One region of the Clostridium sp. ETTB3 genome, then DNA from elsewhere that is predicted to be linked to it. Evidence: predicted binding sites of a transcription regulator. Region 1 holds the regulator's gene; each other region holds the start of a gene.
The links. Region 1 encodes NrdR, which represses ribonucleotide reductase genes. Its sites were predicted from a motif close to CACNANATNTNGTG; they were not measured.

Region 1 (6,115 bases):
TTAGTTATATTAATAAATAAGTTTTTATCTAAACTAAATATATTAAAAAAAAGAGTGGATTACATTGGTGGAAATGATGTTTTGCCACCTCCTTTAAAAAAGGAAGAAGAAGATGATTTAGTAGGAAAGTTATCTACTGAAGGTGAAAAGGTAAGAAATATACTTATTGAAAGAAATTTAAGATTAGTTGTATATATTGCAAGAAAGTTTGAAAATACAGGAGTAGCAATAGAAGATTTAATTTCTGTAGGAACTATAGGACTTATAAAGGCCGTTAATACATTTAACCCTGAAAAGAAAATTAAATTAGCTACTTATGCATCAAGATGTATAGAAAATGAAATATTGATGTACTTAAGAAGAAATACAAAAGTAAAAGCTGAAGTATCTTTTTATGAGCCTTTAAATATTGATTGGGATGGAAATGAATTATTATTGTCTGATATATTAGGAACAGAAAATGATACTGTATATAATTTAATTGAAGATGAAGTTGATAAGCAATTATTATTTTTAGCTCTTAAAAATTTAAATGATAGGGAAAAAGAAATAGTTAAGTTAAGATTTGGTCTTTCAGGAAAACCAGAAAAGACTCAAAAAGAGGTAGCTGACATTCTTGGAATATCACAATCTTATATATCTAGACTTGAAAAGAAAATAATAAATAGGTTAAAGAAAGAAATAAATAAAATGATTTAAGGTTGTCTTTAGTATAAAAGAATACTCTTACGGAAATAATTTTAAATGCAGTATGTTATTACTTCTGAAGGAGTGATTGACTTTGATTATAAACAAAGTTGAAATTTGTGGGGTAAATACTTCCAAATTACCAGTACTAAAGGAAAAGGAAAAAAGAGAGCTCCTATTAAAGATGAGAAATGGAGATACAAAAGCTAGAGAAACTTTTATTAATGGAAATTTAAGGTTAGTTTTAAGTGTTATTCAAAGATTTAATAATAGAGGCGAAAATGTAGACGATTTATTTCAAGTAGGATGTATTGGATTAATGAAATCTATAGATAATTTTGACTTAACACAAAATGTAAAATTTTCTACATATGCTGTTCCAATGATAATAGGGGAAATTAGAAGGTATTTAAGGGATAATAATTCTATTAGGGTAAGTAGATCTTTGAGGGATGTTGCTTATAAGGCTTTATTAGTGAGAGATAAATTAATAAAGGAAAATAATAAGGAGCCAACAATATCTCAAATAGCAAAGGAATTAAATATTCCACGTGAAGAGGTTGTATTTGCATTAGATGCAATTCAAGATCCAGTTTCATTATTTGAGCCTATTTATCATGATGGTGGAGATGCAATTTATGTTATGGATCAAATTAGCGATTCTAAAAATAGTGATGATAGTTGGCTAGAGAATATATCCATTAAGGAAGCTATGAAAAAATTAAATGATAGAGAAAAGTTAATTTTAACCTTAAGGTTTTTTAATGGAAGAACTCAAATGGAAGTAGCAGATGAAATTGGAATATCACAAGCACAGGTTTCCAGATTAGAAAAAACAGCACTAAAGCATATGAGAAAATATGTATAGGACTCTTTGAGTCCTATTTTTTTACAAAAGATTGGAGAAAGTGGCAAGTAGTGAGTGGCAAGTGACAAGTGGCAAGTAGCGAGTGGCGAGTGTCAAGTGGTAAGTGACAAGTTGTGGAAAAAGTTCAGCTTTAGCTGAATTTTAAGAAATTCCCTAATTTAGTTTGAAGTTTTTGGTTTGTAATTAATAGTTAAGGGAAAATTTAGCATTAGCTAAATTTAAAAAATATATTTTAAGAAATTCCTTAAGGAATTTTATCTATAACTTTTCACTTGTAACTTGTAACTTGTCACTAAATTAAGGTTTTCTTTTAATAAAATAATTCTAAGTGGCATATATATAATTATGATTATTGAAAATACATATTTGGGTGGGAGGAATAGTAATTATGGAAAGTGACTTAATTTTATATTCTGTAAATGCAATAAGAAGCATGGAGGTAGTTGATATATCAACAGGAAGTAAGCTAGGTTATATAAGTGATTTTAAAATTGACTTAGATACAAATAAAATAGTATCTATTTTTTTACCTTCTTCTAATAATAAGGGATGGTTTTCTAAAGAAGATGATATTGAAATTCCATGGGATAAAATTGTGAAAATAGGTGTAGATGTAATAATTGTAGATGCAACTGGAATAGAAATTACTCAACAAGATGAAAATAAAATATAGTAATAAGTAAAAAAAAATTGTATAATACATTTATAACTATATAGGAAAGGCGTGATTTATTTGAAGTGTCCTTTTTGTTTTTTTGATGAGAGTAAGGTTGTAGATTCAAGATCTACAGATGATAATACGACAATAAGACGAAGAAGAGAGTGTAGTAGTTGTGGAAGAAGGTATACTACTTATGAAAAAATAGAGGATATTCCAATTTTGGTTGTTAAAAGAGATTCTACAAGAGAAAATTTCAATAAAGAAAAAATTGTAAATGGGCTTATTATTGCATGTCAAAAAAGACCTATATCTAGAAAGCAAATTGAAGAATTAGCAGAAGATATTGAAAAAAGTATTTCTAATAATATGCTTATAGAAGTGGAATCTAGAATTATTGGTGAAATGGTAATGGAGAGATTAAAAAATATAGATGAAGTTTCATATGTAAGATTTGCATCTGTATATAGAGAATTTAAAGATATAACTACATTTATTGATGAAATTAATGTATTAAGAACTGAAAAAAAATAAAATGGACTACCTTATTTGGTGGTCTTTTTTCGTTCACTAATTTATATTAAAGTTAAAATCATGTTAAATATAAATTTATTAATTGGTAAATACTTAGTTATAATGTTAAAATACATTTATGAGGAAATAGAGGTGGATTATGAATTATTTAAATGTTAATGATTTTAAAAGTTTTAAAGATTTTTGGATTCTTGAAGGTGAGAAAATTAATGTGGTATTTTCTAATGCTAAAATGGGAAGAAGTTTTAATAGACATACAGAAGATGGAATAAAGAGTTTATTATCATTAAAAGAGGATTTTAATGTTAATGAAGTTGAATATATAAACCAAATTCACAGTGATAAAGTTTATATTTATAAAAAAGGTAAAAAGAACTTTATTGAACATGAGGGAGATGGAATAGTAACTAATGAAAAATCAACAATAATAGGTGCGTTTACTGCTGATTGTGTACCTGTAATTTTAATTGATGAAGTAAATAATGTTATTGCAGCAGTACACAGTGGATGGAAGGGAACTTTCAATAGTATTAGTGCAAGAGCTGTTGAAAAGATGATAAGTGAATATGGGTCAAATATTAAAAATATTAAAGCATATATAGGCCCTCATATAAGACAATGTTGTTATGAAGTTTCAGAAGAATTAAAAGAAAAGTTTATAAATAAATTTAATGAAATTCCTTGTGATAAGCTTTTTGATGGAAGAAATTTAAGTATGGAATTATGCATTGAAGATGATTTAAAAAAGATTGGATTAAATGAGCAAAATATTTATTCATTAAAATTATGTACACATTGTGAAAAAGAGAATAAATTGTTTTCTTATAGAGCAAGCAAAGGAGCATATGGAAGATTATTTGCATTTGTTTATATTAAATAAATTTTGGGGTGATAGGGAAATGGCAAATGAGAAAATATTAGTAGTAGATGATGAAGAATATATTTTAGAACTTATAAGCTTTAATTTAACTAATAATGGATATACTGTATTAACAGCAAATAATGGTATTGATGCAGTTAAAATTGCAATTGAAGAAAAGCCAAACTTAATTTTATTAGATTTAATGATTCCAGGAAAAGATGGGTATGATGTTTGTAAGGAAGTTAGAAGCAATATAGAAATTAAAAATATTCCCATAATCATGTTAACAGCAAAAAGTGAAGAAATTGATAAAATATTAGGTTTAGAATTAGGTGCAGATGATTATATTACTAAGCCATTTTCTGTTAGAGAATTACTAGCTAGAGTTAAAGCTGTTTTAAGAAGATTTTCAATGGATGAAATTAAAAGTAATATAGTTGATTTTGGAATCTTAAAAGTAGACTTTGAAAAAAGGGAAATTCATGTTAAAGATAAAAAGCTAGATTTAACTCTTAAGGAATTTGAGTTACTTGAAATTTTAATTAAAAATAAAGGGAAAATATTAACTAGAGATATACTTCTTGATAAAATATGGGGTTATGAATATATAGGTGAAACAAGAACTGTAGATGTTCATATAAGATATTTAAGAAAGAAAGTAGAAGATGATGATAAACATCCTAAATTTATTGAAACTATAAGAGGAGTAGGTTATAGATTTAATCCAAATTGTTAAATTATGAAGAAAAAGATTATAACTTTAGTAGTTATTACTGTAATTTTTGCATTGGTAATTGTAACGAGTTGTTTTATAGGATTAGTTAATATAAGTACCATTAAAGATGCAAAAGAAACATTAGCAATATATAATGAGTGTGTGGCAAGAGAAGATTATAAAGATTCAAAATTATTATCACTATATAAGTTTAAAGATAATTTAGTTAGATTTACTGTGATTAATAAAGAAGGAGAGGTAATTTTTGACAATGAAATTGCTAAGTTAGATAATCATAATAATAGACAAGAAATTATAGATGCATTTAAAAATGGTTCTGGAAGCAGTGTAAGATATAGTGCGAGCTTATCAACCAGCATGGTTTATGTTGCAACTAAAATTGATGACAATACTGTTATAAGGAGTTCAGTTCCAGTAAATAATATTAGAGTGTTTACTTCAGGGACTTTAAAATACTATATTGCAATTATATTATTAGTGTTTGTTTTATCATTATTTCTTGCAGTAAAGCTTGTTAAAATAATTGTTTATCCAATAAATGAACTTCAAAAGGTTACTTCTAAAATCGAAAATGGAGATTTAAATAAAAGAGCGATTATTTATAATTATGATGAAATAGGCTTTTTAGCACAAACATTTAATAATATAGCAGATCAACTTGAAATAAGAATAATAGATTCTTTAGATAAGAAAAATAAGCTTGAAGCAATTCTTGAAAGTATGGAAAGTGGAGTAATTGCAATTGATAATAATGAAAATATAATTTTAATTAATTCTTACTCACAAAAATTATTTGATTTAAAGGAAGATAATATAGGTAAAAAAATATCTGATTGCATAATAGATTATGACTTAATTAATTTTATTAGAGAAATTCCAGAAATAGGAACAAAGGAAGTTAAATTATTTCATCCAATTGAAAGAGAGCTTAGGGTTAAAAAATCACCAATTATAAATTATTTAAATAATTCAATTGGAATTGTAATTACGGTTCAAGATATAACTGATATTAAAAGGCTTGAAAATATGAGAAGTGAATTTGTTGCTAATGTTTCTCATGAATTAAAGACTCCATTAACATCTATTAAAGGATTTTCAGAAACTTTAAGATATGTAGATGATAGTGAAACTAAAAATAAGTTTTTAGATATTATTGATAAAGAATCAGAAAGGTTAACTAATTTAATAAATGATATTTTAATTTTATCTAATATTGAAAATATTCATAAAATGGAAAGTGAATATTTTAATCCAGGTGATGTTATAGAAAATGTTTTAGATATGGTAAAAAGTCAGGCTTATAAAAAATCAATTATTATTAAATATAATGATTGTTTTAATAGTGAAATTTTAGGAAGCAAGGATAAATTTCATCAATTAGCTGTTAATTTAATTGAAAATGCAATTAAATATTCTAATGAAAATGGAATTGTTAAAATTGATTTAACTTTGGAAGAGCAATACTTTGTTTTTAAAGTTAAAGATAATGGAATAGGTATTCCTAAAAATGATATTCCAAGGATATTTGAAAGGTTTTATAGAGTTGATAAATCAAGATCAACTAGGGGAACTGGACTTGGATTAGCTATTGTTAAACATATTGTGAAGTTATTTAATGGAGAAATAAGTGTAAAATCAAAAGTAGGAATAGGTAGTACCTTTACTGTTAAAATAAAAAATTAATAAATATTAAAGATAAGCTAAAAATATATTAAGTATTTTTTGCTTATCTTTTTTTTGTTCTAAAAATTTATAATAAAAATTTAAAAT
Region 2 (6,115 bases), 910 kb from region 1:
ATAAAATATGTACAAAAACTTTTTTTATGATATAATAAAACGGAATTTTGTATTAAGGAATGGTGAAGGAATTTATGTATAAGTTAATAGCAATAGATATGGATGGAACGCTTCTTAAAAATGATAAAACTGTTTCAGATAGAACTAAGAAAACATTAAAGGAAGCAAGAGAAAAAGGTGTTAATGTTGTAATTGCTACTGGGAGACCAATTGATGGTGTTAGTAGATATTTAGAAGAACTAGACATGCTTGGTGAAAATGACTACGTTTTAAGTTATAATGGTGGATTAGTTTTAAAAACAAAATCTAGAGAAATTATTTCTAAAATAGCATTAACTGGTGCAGACTTACATTATTTACATAAATTAAGTAAAGAGTTAGGTGTTAATATTCATGCTTTTTCAGAAGTATATGGGTTAATAACTCCTAAAAATAGTAAATATACAGAAGTTGAAGCTAATATAAATAATATAAAGATAGGAATTAATGATTATTATAAAATAGAAGATGATCATAGCATAATAAAGGTAATGATGATTGATGAGCCAGAAGTTTTACAAAAGGCTGTAGATAATTTACCAAAAGAAGTATATGAAAAGTATACAGTTGTAAGAAGTACACCATATTTCTTAGAATTTTTAAATAAGGAAGTAAATAAGGGAACAGGAGTTAAACTTTTAGCTGATCATTTAGGAGTTAAGCAAGAAGAAGTAATGACTTTTGGAGATGCTGAAAATGACCTTGATATGATTGTTTATGCTGGAATGGGTGTAGCAATGGCTAATGGTTTTGAAGAAGTTAAAGAAGCTGCAAATTATATTACAGATTCAAATGAAGAAGATGGTGTTGCAAAAGCAATAGAAAAATTTGTTTTAAGTTAATTATAAAAGACTTGTCTTTGAATAAAATGTCTTGATTAAGAGTACATTTTAAAGCGGACAAGTCTTTTATGTTATATTTTTATTCACAAATAGGAATAAATTTAAAGTTTGTTACATCAAATAATCATTTATCAGTTATTTTTATTTCAGGAATAACAGGTAATGATAAAAATGATAATGTTAAAAAAGGATTAAAGTCAATTTTAGATGAAATTGCTTTTAGTGAAGAATGTAAATTATTTAAATCAGAAATTACTTCTTTTGATGAACGAGAGATAATAATTCCACCTATTTCTAGAGAAATAGAAGCTAAGGTTTTACCTTCCTTAACAACAATTATGCCACCATTTATTTTTAGAACTTATTTTAAAACTATCTTTATTAAGATTAGGTAAGTTTATTTTTTTAGATAAATCGTTTTGTAAATTTAAATTATTAGTTTTAAGTAAAAGTTTATTATTTTGCATAACTAACTTACCATTTTTATAAACTGAATTGATTAATATTTTAATATTGATAATAAATGTTCTAAAAATGTAAAAAATATGATTTAATAGGTATATAAGGAGGAGGGGGCTATGCCAATAAAAATTCCAAGAGATTTACCTGCATTTAAGGTTTTATCTGATGAAAATATATTTGTAATGAATAATGAAAGAGCAGGAAAACAAGATATAAGGCCATTAAAAATAGCAATATTAAACTTAATGCCTAAAAAAATTCAAACTGAAAATCAATTACTTAGATATTTATCTAATACACCACTTCAAGTTGAAATTACGTTATTACAAACGGAAAGTTATAAATCAACTCATACATCATTTAAACATATGGATAAGTTTTATAGTTTTTTTAATGATGTAAGGGATGAAAAGTTTGATGCGTTAGTAATAACAGGGGCACCAGTTGAACAGTTAGAATTTGAAGAGGTAATGTATTGGGAAGAATTAAAGGAAATAATGGAATGGAGTAAAAGTAATGTATTTTCAACATTACATATTTGTTGGGGAGCACAGGCAGGGTTAAGTTACCATTATGGAATTCCAAAATATCAATTAAAAGAAAAAATGTTTGGAGTTTTTCAACATTATATTAATGATAAAAATGCTGAATTAACGAGAGGATTGGATGATAAATTTTATGCACCGCATTCTAGACATACTGAAGTAAAGAGAAAAGATATTGAAAAAGTACCAGAACTAGAAATTTTATCGGAATCTGATGAAGCAGGAATATTTATAGTTGCCAATAAAAATAGAAGACAAATATTTATTACAGGTCATTTAGAATATGAAAGAAATACATTAAGTGATGAGTATTTTAGGGATGTTAATAAGGGGTTAGAAATTAATAAGCCTAAAAATTATTTTCCAAAAGATAATCCTAATCTTATGCCAATTGTTACGTGGAGAGGTACTGCAAATATAGTTTTTAGTAATTGGCTTAATTACTGTGTTTATCAAAATACACCATATGATTTAAACAATTTATAATATTTATAATTTATTAAAAAGGCATTGATATGCCTTTTTATTTCTTATAAAAAAATTTTTTTATAAATCAAGCAATAATCACATTTGAGGAAAGTCTCGTATAAAAAAGCATAGAATGAGATAAATTTCAAGTACTGTTTTATAAAAATTTATGTAGTATAATGAAAAATATTGTTAAGTTAATTAGAAAAAAAAGTAAATAAGTTTATCTAAAAAAATATATAAGTTATAGATATAAAGAGAAAAGTGAAGTGCTTATAAGTAAAAATACTTAAAATTCAAAAATACACTAACTACTATATATTGTATTAAAAAAGAAATAATAGTACAATATGTTGTGTATTTAAGATGGCGGTATAAAAATAAGCACTATTTTTATGTGATTTTATACGTTACATAATTTGAATATACTTAATTTAAGGAGTGGTATTATTGAAAGTTATTAAAAGAGATGGAAGTACAGTAGAATTTAATAAAAGCAAAATAAGAGAAGCTATTACTAAATCAATGAAAAATGGTAGTGGAATATTATTACCTGACATTGCAAGATTAATAGCAAATGACGCAGAAAAGTATTTTGCAAAGGAAGAGGATGTTGCAACAATCTATAAAATAGAGAAATATGTATATGATAGATTAGTTCATTATGGTCAAGCTGAAACTGCAAGAGCTTATGAGGGTTATAGAGCTGTACAAGAATTTAAAAGAAACACTAATACTACAGATGATAGTATATTAGAGCTATTAAGTAAAAAAAATGAAGATGTAATGAAGGAAAATTCAAATAAGAATCCAGTAGTTTCTGCTACTCAAAGAGATTTAATTGCAGGAGAAGTATCTAAGGATATTGCAAGAAGAAAACTTATTCCTGCTCATATAGTGCAAGCTCATGATGAAGGAGCAATCCATTGGCATGACATGGATTATACAATATCACCTATGTTTAATTGTTGTTTAATTAATTTAGAAGATATGTTTACTAATGGAACAGTAATTAATGAAAAATTAGTTGAAGAACCAAAGAGTTTTGGTACAGCATGTACAGTAGCAACACAAATAATTGCTCAAGTTTCATCAAATCAATATGGTGGACAAAGTATAACAATTAAACATTTATCTAAATATTTAAAAGTGACTGAAGAAAAAGCATTTAATCATTATATGGAAATGTTTAATGATGAATCTATTGCTACTAAATTAGCTAAAGATATTAAGATGAAAGAGCTTAAAGATGGGGTTCAAACTATAAGATATCAATTATCTACATTACAAACTACAAATGGTCAAGCTCCATTTAGTACAATTTACCTAGAGATAGAAGACGGTAATCCATATGAAGAAGAAATGGCAATGATTTGTGAGGAAATGATAAGACAAAGACTTGAAGGAATGAAAAATTATAAAGGGCAAGAAATTGGAGAAGCATTCCCTAAGTTAGTTTATTTACTTGATGAGCATAATTGTCTTGAAGGTGGTAAATATGATTATATAACTAAGCTTGCAGCTAAATGTACAGCTAAGAGATTAGTGCCAGATTATCAAAGTGCTAAGATAATGAGAGAAAATTATGAAGGGAATACTTTCCCACCAATGGGGTGCAGATCACACTTAAGTCCTTGGAAGGATGAAAAAGGAAATTATAAATTTTATGGTAGATTTAATCAAGGAGTTGTATCTTTAAATTTACCACAAATAGCTATAATGGCTGATAAAGATATGGAAATGTTTTGGGAAATGCTAGATAGAAGATTAGAACTTTGTAAAGATGCATTAATGACAAGACATAAAATGTTATTAGGAGTAACATCTGATTCAAGTCCAATACATTGGCAACATGGAGCTATAGCAAGGCTTAAAAAAGGTGAAAAAATTGATAAGCTATTAAAAGGTGGATATTCAACTATTTCTCTTGGATATGTTGGTATAGCAGAAATGGTTCAAGCAATGCTTGGAGTAACTCACACTTCTAAAGAAGGAGAAAAATTTGCATTAGAAGTAATGAATTATATGAAAGAGAAATGTGATAAATGGAAAGCAGAAACTGGTTTAGGTTTTGGCCTTTATGGAACACCAGCAGAAAGCTTAATATATAGATTCTGTAGAATCGATAAAGCAAGATTTGGAGAAATACAAAATGTAACTGATAAATTATATTATACAAATTCATATCATGTTCATGTTTGTGAAGAAATTGATGCATTTAGTAAGCTAAAATTTGAATCTCAATTCCATAGTATTAGTAATGGTGGTTGTATTTCTTATATTGGTGCGACACGTTGCAACGTGAAAAGCGTTGCCTAATTAAACGCATGAGTTTAATTAAGAACTCATAATTTGAAAAGTCAAATGAAGGGGTAACGCCCTGAAGGGCTTTCTATAATCTCCGAATGGCAAAAGTTTAGGTAAATAAACAATTGTCATAAGCTCGGTAAAGTCGGCTGAGAGCTACCGTAATTAAGGTAAAACTTAAACGAAATGCGAACCAGAGGTGGTCGAGTGGTGATAGGTCGGTAGTCTATAAAATATCTATGGTTAGAATGTTAGTAAACAAAACTAACTGGCGAATCCCTGAATGTACGGGTCTACAAGGAGTAGTTGCAGAAATGCTTCAGTCACAGAAGTGACGTTAGTGAGGTAAAGTAAGATTCGATGTTATGAAATACCTTATAGTGTTAAAGGCACTATCAAGCTAACAGGCTTATAGGAGAAACCTAAGGATATATGTAAAGATAGAATTATGGGAACGTGGAAAGCTAAGAATGTGGAGGTTTTACCACCGTCGAAACAGTGTATGGTAACATACTTAATCTTAGTGAGAGCGAGGTCACAGTACCTAAGAAGCTATGATAATAAGTAGTGGAGGGATAGACCTTAGTCGTTGAATAATAGTAAAAATTTAATTTCGAAATAACATTAGGTTCTTGTAAGACTAATAGAGGTGAAATTCAACAAAAGGAAAATTAACCGACTAATGACAACTAAGAAACAAAAGATAAGAAACAATGAATATTATAATATTCAAGAAATGTTTGATGACTTATATGATAAATCGAAGAATAAAAAGTTGAAGTTTAAAAACTTAATGCAATATGTTTTAGACGAAAGAAATATTGAATTAGCCTATAGAAATATAAAGAAAAATAAGGGTAGTAAAACCAAAGGTACTAATTCAAAAACCATAGTAGATATATCTACTATGGAGACAGAGGAAGTAGTTAATTATGTTCGTAAAAGATTAATAAACTATCAACCTCAAAAAGTTAGAAGGGTTGAAATACCCAAAGCCAATGGTTCAAAAAGACCTTTAGGAATCCCAACTATAGAAGATAGATTGATTCAACAATGTATACTACAAGTTTTAGAACCAATATGTGAAGCTAAATTTTATAACCATAATTATGGATTTAGACCAAACAGAAGTGCTCATAATGCAGTTGGTAGAGCTATGTATTTAGCGAATAAAGCTAAACTAGAGTATGTAGTAGATATAGACATTAAAGGTTTCTTTGATAATGTTAATCATAGTAAACTGCTGAAACAAATGTGGAGTATGAGAATTCAAGATAAAAATTTAATATGTATTATAGGTAAAATGTTAAAGGCTCCTATAGAAGGTATAGGTGTACCTAATAAAGGTACTCCGCAAGGAGGAATTCTTTCTCCTTTATTATCTAATATAGTACTAAACGAATTAGATTGGTGGATAGCAGACCAGTGGGAAAGTTTTGAAACTAATCATAA
Region 3 (6,115 bases), 1.2 Mb from region 1:
TAATTGCCTTTTTTTCATCTCCTCCCATTGTAGGTATTCCTACTTCTAATTGATCTACCCCAAGATCACTTAGCATATCTGCGATAATAATTTTTTCTTCATTTGCAAAAACAACACCTGCTGTTTGTTCGCCATCTCTAAGGGTTGTATCTACTATATACACTTTTCTATTATCATCATCACATCTAATAGCCATTTTTTTGCCCCCTTTAATTTTTATATAAATACATATAAAAAAAAACACGCATTAAATCCCATTATTTTCTATATTATATTTATTTTTACATTTTATCATATCAACACTTTTTTCTCAATATATACCATTATAAAAATTATTATTTTTTCTAAAAATTGCAAGTATAATATTTATAAATTCATTTTAAAGTTATATAAACCTCATTTTTTTACATCTAACAATCATTTTGCAATTTTTTATTTTTTTCTTTCACATAATAATAAATGCCCTTAAAGTTGCTATCTATAAATTAAAATAACATCATTAAAAGCATTTAATAATTATATTATTTAATAATTATTTTTATAATTTCCAGTATGTGATCTTCTATCTAATCTTTCTTCATATTTTCCTGGCCCAAATCTTTCATCTAAACTTAAATATCCAGTTACCCTAGATATACCTTGAATACTTTTACTATTACATTTTGGACATGAATTTAAATTATTTTCAATACTAGTTCCACATTCTTTACAATATCTAATATGAAAATTAATTCCTATATAACTTATATTAGTTCTTTTATATGCATAATTTATAATTTCCATAATTACTTCTGGAGATGGTGAATCATCTAACTCTATATAAGAAATATGTCCTGCATTACAAAGTTTATGATAAGGTGCTTCTATATCAATTTTATCTTTTATTGATATATTATAATTAACAGGAATATGAAAACTATTAGTATAATATTCTTTATCTGTAACTCCTTTTATAATTCCATATATTTTTTTATCCTTTTTTATAAACTTTCCTGATAATCCTTCTGCTGGTGTTGCATAACAACTCCAATTTAATTGTGTTTCTTCAACTAATTTATCTGTATATTCCCTTATAAATTTAATTATCTTTAGTCCCAAATTTCTTGCTTCATCTGTTTCCCCATTATGTGATCCAATTAATGCATATAGAGTTTCTGCAAGACCTATAAATCCAATTGCCCATGTTCCTTGTTTAAGAATTGGCTCTATAGAATCATCAGGCATTAAATCTTCTGACCCCCTCATCAAACCTTGCCCCGCTACAAAAGGTAAATCTTTAACTTTTAATTTTTTTAAAATACTATATCTATGAAGCAAAGCTTCCTTTGCCAATGTTAATCTATTTTGTAATATTTCAAAAAATTTATTTATATCTTTATTTGCTTCTATACCTATCCTAGGAAGATTAATTGTTATTGGTGCTATATTTCCCCTTCCTTTACATCCTGGTTCTCCATTAACATTTTTCATTAAATAAGTCCGACATCCCATTGTTGCTGGAATATACCCTTTATCATAATATTCCTTATTAAAATCAGCATCTATATTCATAAATGTTGGATTCATTCTCTTTGATGCAACTTCACATGCAATTTTAAATAAATAGTAATAAGGATCATCTTGCTCCCTATTAACTCCTTTTTTAACTCTAAAAATTATATTAGGAAATATAGGTTGTTCACCTTTTCCTAATCCCTTTTCATATTCCCTTAGAAATATTTCACAAATTAATGCTGCATCATTTGAATTTGGTATTCCTAAGTTTACAGATGAAAAAGGCACTTGTGAACCTGCTCTTGAATGCATTGTATTTAAATTATAAACAACCCCTTGCATAGCTTGATGAATTCTACTTCTTAATTTTTTTTCTACTAAATCATCTAACCTTTTTTCTTCTATTCCTAATTCTAATAACTCCTCCCTTATTTCGTTTCTTGTAGGTTCAATAAATTGTGCCATATCATTATCAAAATCAGGATGTGATTGCCCCCCAAACATATCATTTTGAGTTGATTGTAATAATATACATGATAATTCTGCTGCTGTTTCTATTCGTTTAGGTGCTTTTATCGTTCCATAACCAGTATTAAATCCTCTACTTAAAACTTCTCCAGTAGGTATATGCAAACAATTCGTAGTCAAGTTATATGAATCAAGGTCATGAAAATATAATTCTCCTAATTCATGCGCTTTAGCTAAATGCTTGGGCATATTATAAAGATTATGCCACTTATTAGACTCTGATGCTATCCTTAATAATTTAGAACTAAAATTATTTCCAACATTAGCATTATCTCTATCAGTTTCTACTCCTATTTTTTTTATAACTTTCATTAAATCAGATTTTATATCTCTAACCCTAGTTCTTTCTCTTCTATATGCAGAATAAGCTTTTTCAATATTTGTATGTCCACTATCAACTAATGCTTTTTCTACTAAATTTTGTACTTCTTCTACTGATACTTTTTCTTTTTGAGATTCTTCTATATACTTTATTACTCTTTGAATACAAATTAATACTTCACTTTCTTTTAATGACTCTCCAACTTCATTACTTGCTTTTTTTATTGCATTCCTAATTTTATCAGTATTAAATTCAACCTCCCTGCCATCTCTCTTAACTACATATAGCATTTCCCCGCCTCCTATACACAATATATTGTGTATTTTTTTATATACATATACATTTTACCTCTACTCATTTTACTTGTAAATATTTTCCTGGAATTTACTTTAAATTTTCTTATTTTTATCCATATATTTAATCAACATTATCAATATTGATAATATTAACATTATCACTATTGATAATGTTATCTTATATGATATACTAATAATATAATTTAATTAATCGGAGGATTTTTTATATGCAAAAAATTGCTTTAATTACAGATAGCGCATGCGATCTTGATTTAAATACATTAAAAGAAAATAATATTAATTTATTACCACTTAGAATAATTTACTCTAATGCTGAATATAGAGATAGAATAGATATTTCTCCTTCAGAAGTTTATAAAAATTTAGAAAATGAAATTCCTAAAACATCTTTACCTAGTGCTAAAGATACTGAAGAAATTTTAAATAAATTAGAAGAAGAAAGTTATACTCATGTAATTTGTATTTCAATTTCTAGTGGACTTTCAGGAAGTTATAATGCTTTAAGATTAGCTTTAGAAGATCATCCAAACTTAACTTCTTTTGTTTATGACACCAAAATATTAGCTTATCCTCAAGGTGAAATAGTATTAGAAGTTGCAAAGCTTATAAGAGAAGGAAAAAGTTTTAATGAAATAGTTTCTGAAATACCTAATATAAGAAAAAGAATTACTGGTTATTTTACACTTAATACATTAGAATATTTAAAAAAAGGTGGAAGAATTGGAAGACTTGCTGGAACAGTAGGTGAACTTTTAAATTTAAAACCTATAATAACTACAGATGAAAATGGAGTATATTATACTGTTACTAAAGTTAGAGGAAGAAAACAATCTTTATCTAAAATGACAGAATTATTAAAGGGCTACCTAGAAAAATGTAAATGTGAAGTTGCTGTTTTACATGCAGGATGTGAAGAAGAAGCTATTAAATATATGGAAGCTATAAAAAACTTACCAAACATATCATCAATTAAAATTGCAGAAATAAGTCCTGCACTTGGTGTTCATTCTGGTCCTGGATTATTTGGTTTTTCAGTTAAAATGGATAAATAAACTATGAGTGATTTTGATTTTAATAACATAAATGACCTTAAAACTGAGGAAAAAAGATTATATGAAGAATATAAAGCAAAACTTGCAGAAATAAAAAAAGTACAAAAGGAAAAAGAAGCTGTTGGTCAAGTTTTTACAAAAGGTCTATTACCAATTTATGTACTTCATATTTTAAAATCAGGCCCTACAAATGGTAACGAAATTTCCACAAAAATTTCAGAAAGAACAAATGGACTTTGGACTCCTAGCACCGGTGGAATATATCCTTTATTAAAAAAATTAGAAAAAGAAGGATTAGTAATAGGACAATGGAATGATCCTAAAAAAAAATTCCAAAAATTTTATTCACTAACTCCTTTAGGTGAAAAAGAATTTGATAATAGAAAGAGTTTACTAAAACATAAAATTGAAGAATCTTTAATGGTTTTTCAAATTGTATATAAGGATTTATATTTATAAAAATGCACTTAGATATTATTTCTAAGTGTATTTTTATTTAAATTTAAGGGTAAACTAATAAAAATTTATTAGGATGGTGTTAAAATTATGAAAGGTATGATATTAGATTATACAGGTAATGATGCTTTTATCTTATTAGAAGATGATTCTATCATAACCATTCCATTAACTTCATTTGAAACTCTTATACCTTTAGGTACTAATATAAGTTTAACTAATTTATTTAATAAATCTACAAATACAAATTATAAAGCAATCCAAAACATTAATAAAACTGTTGACTTTCTATAATTTTTTACCTAAAATTAGTATATAAAGTTGCTAGGGGTGCCTAATGCTGAGAGATGAATTTTCATCAACCCTTTTAACCTGATCTGGATAATTCCAGCGTAGGGAAGCTATTATAGAATAAAAAAATATATATTCTATTATTGTGGTACCCTCTTACGCAAATAAGGAGGTATTTTTTTATGTCAAATTTTCTATCAACACTTGTTGAAAATTTAAAAACTATTTTTAGCAACCCATTAACATTAATTACATTATTTGGTTGTGCTATCTTATTAATTGCATTTATAAAATTTAAATCTTTAAAATTAAACTCAAAATTAATTGCAAGAATAGGACTAGCTATTGCTTTAGCATTCATATTAGATATGATTAAAATTTATTCTCTTCCCAACGGTGGTGGAAGCATTTCTTTAGGAAGTATGATTCCAATAATGATTATTTCCTTCGTTTATGGCCCATCTGTGGGATTATTTACTGGTTTCCTTTTTGGAGTATTTAAATTAATATTAGATCCATATATATTAAACCCTATTCAAGTTCTTTTTGATTATCCATTACCTTTTATGGCTGTTGGAGCTGCAGGATTTTTTAAGAATAAATACTTAGGGGCAAGCATTGGTATGATGTTGCGATTTATTTTTCATTTTATTTCTGGTGTTGTATTCTTTGGTTCATATGCACCTGAAGGTATGTCACCAATAGTTTATTCTTTAACTGTTAATGGATTAGCTGTAGGTGGAGAATTATTAATTTGTTTAGTTTTGTTAGCATTTTTACCAATAGAAAAGTTAATTAAAATTCTTAAATCAAATATAACTACTGCATAAAAAATACACCATATAGCTTTTTTGAGCTATATGGTGTATTTTTATTTTTACCATCCACTAGGCTTATTTTCTAAAACATCTATATTCCATTCCTTAAATTCATTAACTGCTACAACATAATACTTATTTTCTGTACTTTCTCTTTTATTATTTACTGTAATCAATGTTTTAAAATTACTACTATCATAACCTCTATTTTTTACTGTAATAACTATATCAAAATTAGGTTCATTATTATTTACTAGTTCTATATTAGGAGATATTTTTTTAGCTTCTGCTAAAAACTTATTTAAATCACTAGAAAATACATATTTTAAACAATCAATATCACCACTTATATTTACTCCTACATTATAATCTTTTAAACTTTGATTTTTATTTACTATTTGTAATACTTCTAATATAGTTTGATAATAAATATAATCAAAATCTCTAGGCTTTCTAATAAAAGATAAATTCTTTATTATTACTTCATCAAGTCTCTTAGAAACTGAAAATACATTATCATCATTATAAAAATTACCATCTTCAGTTCCTACAACATAATTAAATTCTTTTATTTCATCTCCTAAATCAAATTCAAACTTATAATCTGGGTCTAAACTTGATTTATTTTCACTTACCTTTGCTCTAGATAATATACTATATATTTCCTTAATAGCACTAGCCTCTGTAACTATAAATTTAAATCCAGTATCTCTTGTGCTTTGAATACTAATTTGTTCTATATCATTTGAATTTAAATATTCAAAATAATCATTTTTTAATCCAAGCTTTTCTTCGATCTTTTCCATAATTGTACAGCCCGAAAAATTAAAAATTAAT

Region 2: the regulator NrdR is predicted to act here: its motif matches at 2,701-2,714, upstream of nrdD (anaerobic ribonucleoside-triphosphate reductase).
Region 3: the regulator NrdR is predicted to act here: its motif matches at 2,651-2,664, upstream of nrdD (anaerobic ribonucleoside-triphosphate reductase).

Annotation. Positions count from the first base shown of each region.
Region 1 is NZ_CP199832.1:1,727,969-1,734,083, reverse strand. It holds gene sigE (RNA polymerase sporulation sigma factor SigE) at 1-699, shown strand, start outside; gene sigG (RNA polymerase sporulation sigma factor SigG) at 782-1,555, shown strand; gene ACUN06_RS08555 (YlmC/YmxH family sporulation protein) at 1,944-2,228, shown strand; gene nrdR (transcriptional regulator NrdR) at 2,289-2,747, shown strand; gene pgeF (peptidoglycan editing factor PgeF) at 2,887-3,627, shown strand; gene ACUN06_RS08540 (winged helix-turn-helix domain-containing protein) at 3,647-4,345, shown strand; gene ACUN06_RS08535 (ATP-binding protein) at 4,349-6,028, shown strand.
Region 2 is NZ_CP199832.1:816,849-822,963, forward strand. It holds gene yidA (sugar-phosphatase) at 75-881, shown strand; partial or broken gene ACUN06_RS04025 (adenine deaminase C-terminal domain-containing protein) at 1,006-1,236, opposite strand; gene metA (homoserine O-acetyltransferase MetA) at 1,460-2,374, shown strand; gene nrdD (anaerobic ribonucleoside-triphosphate reductase) at 2,807-4,675, shown strand; gene ltrA (group II intron reverse transcriptase/maturase) at 5,346-6,115, shown strand, end outside.
Region 3 is NZ_CP199832.1:115,320-121,434, reverse strand. It holds gene nifV (homocitrate synthase) at 1-196, opposite strand, end outside; gene nrdD (anaerobic ribonucleoside-triphosphate reductase) at 526-2,634, opposite strand; gene ACUN06_RS00550 (DegV family protein) at 2,868-3,713, shown strand; gene ACUN06_RS00545 (PadR family transcriptional regulator) at 3,717-4,172, shown strand; gene ACUN06_RS00540 (hypothetical protein) at 4,260-4,463, shown strand; TPP riboswitch at 4,486-4,585, shown strand; gene thiT (energy-coupled thiamine transporter ThiT) at 4,643-5,290, shown strand; gene ACUN06_RS00530 (hypothetical protein) at 5,338-6,115, opposite strand, start outside.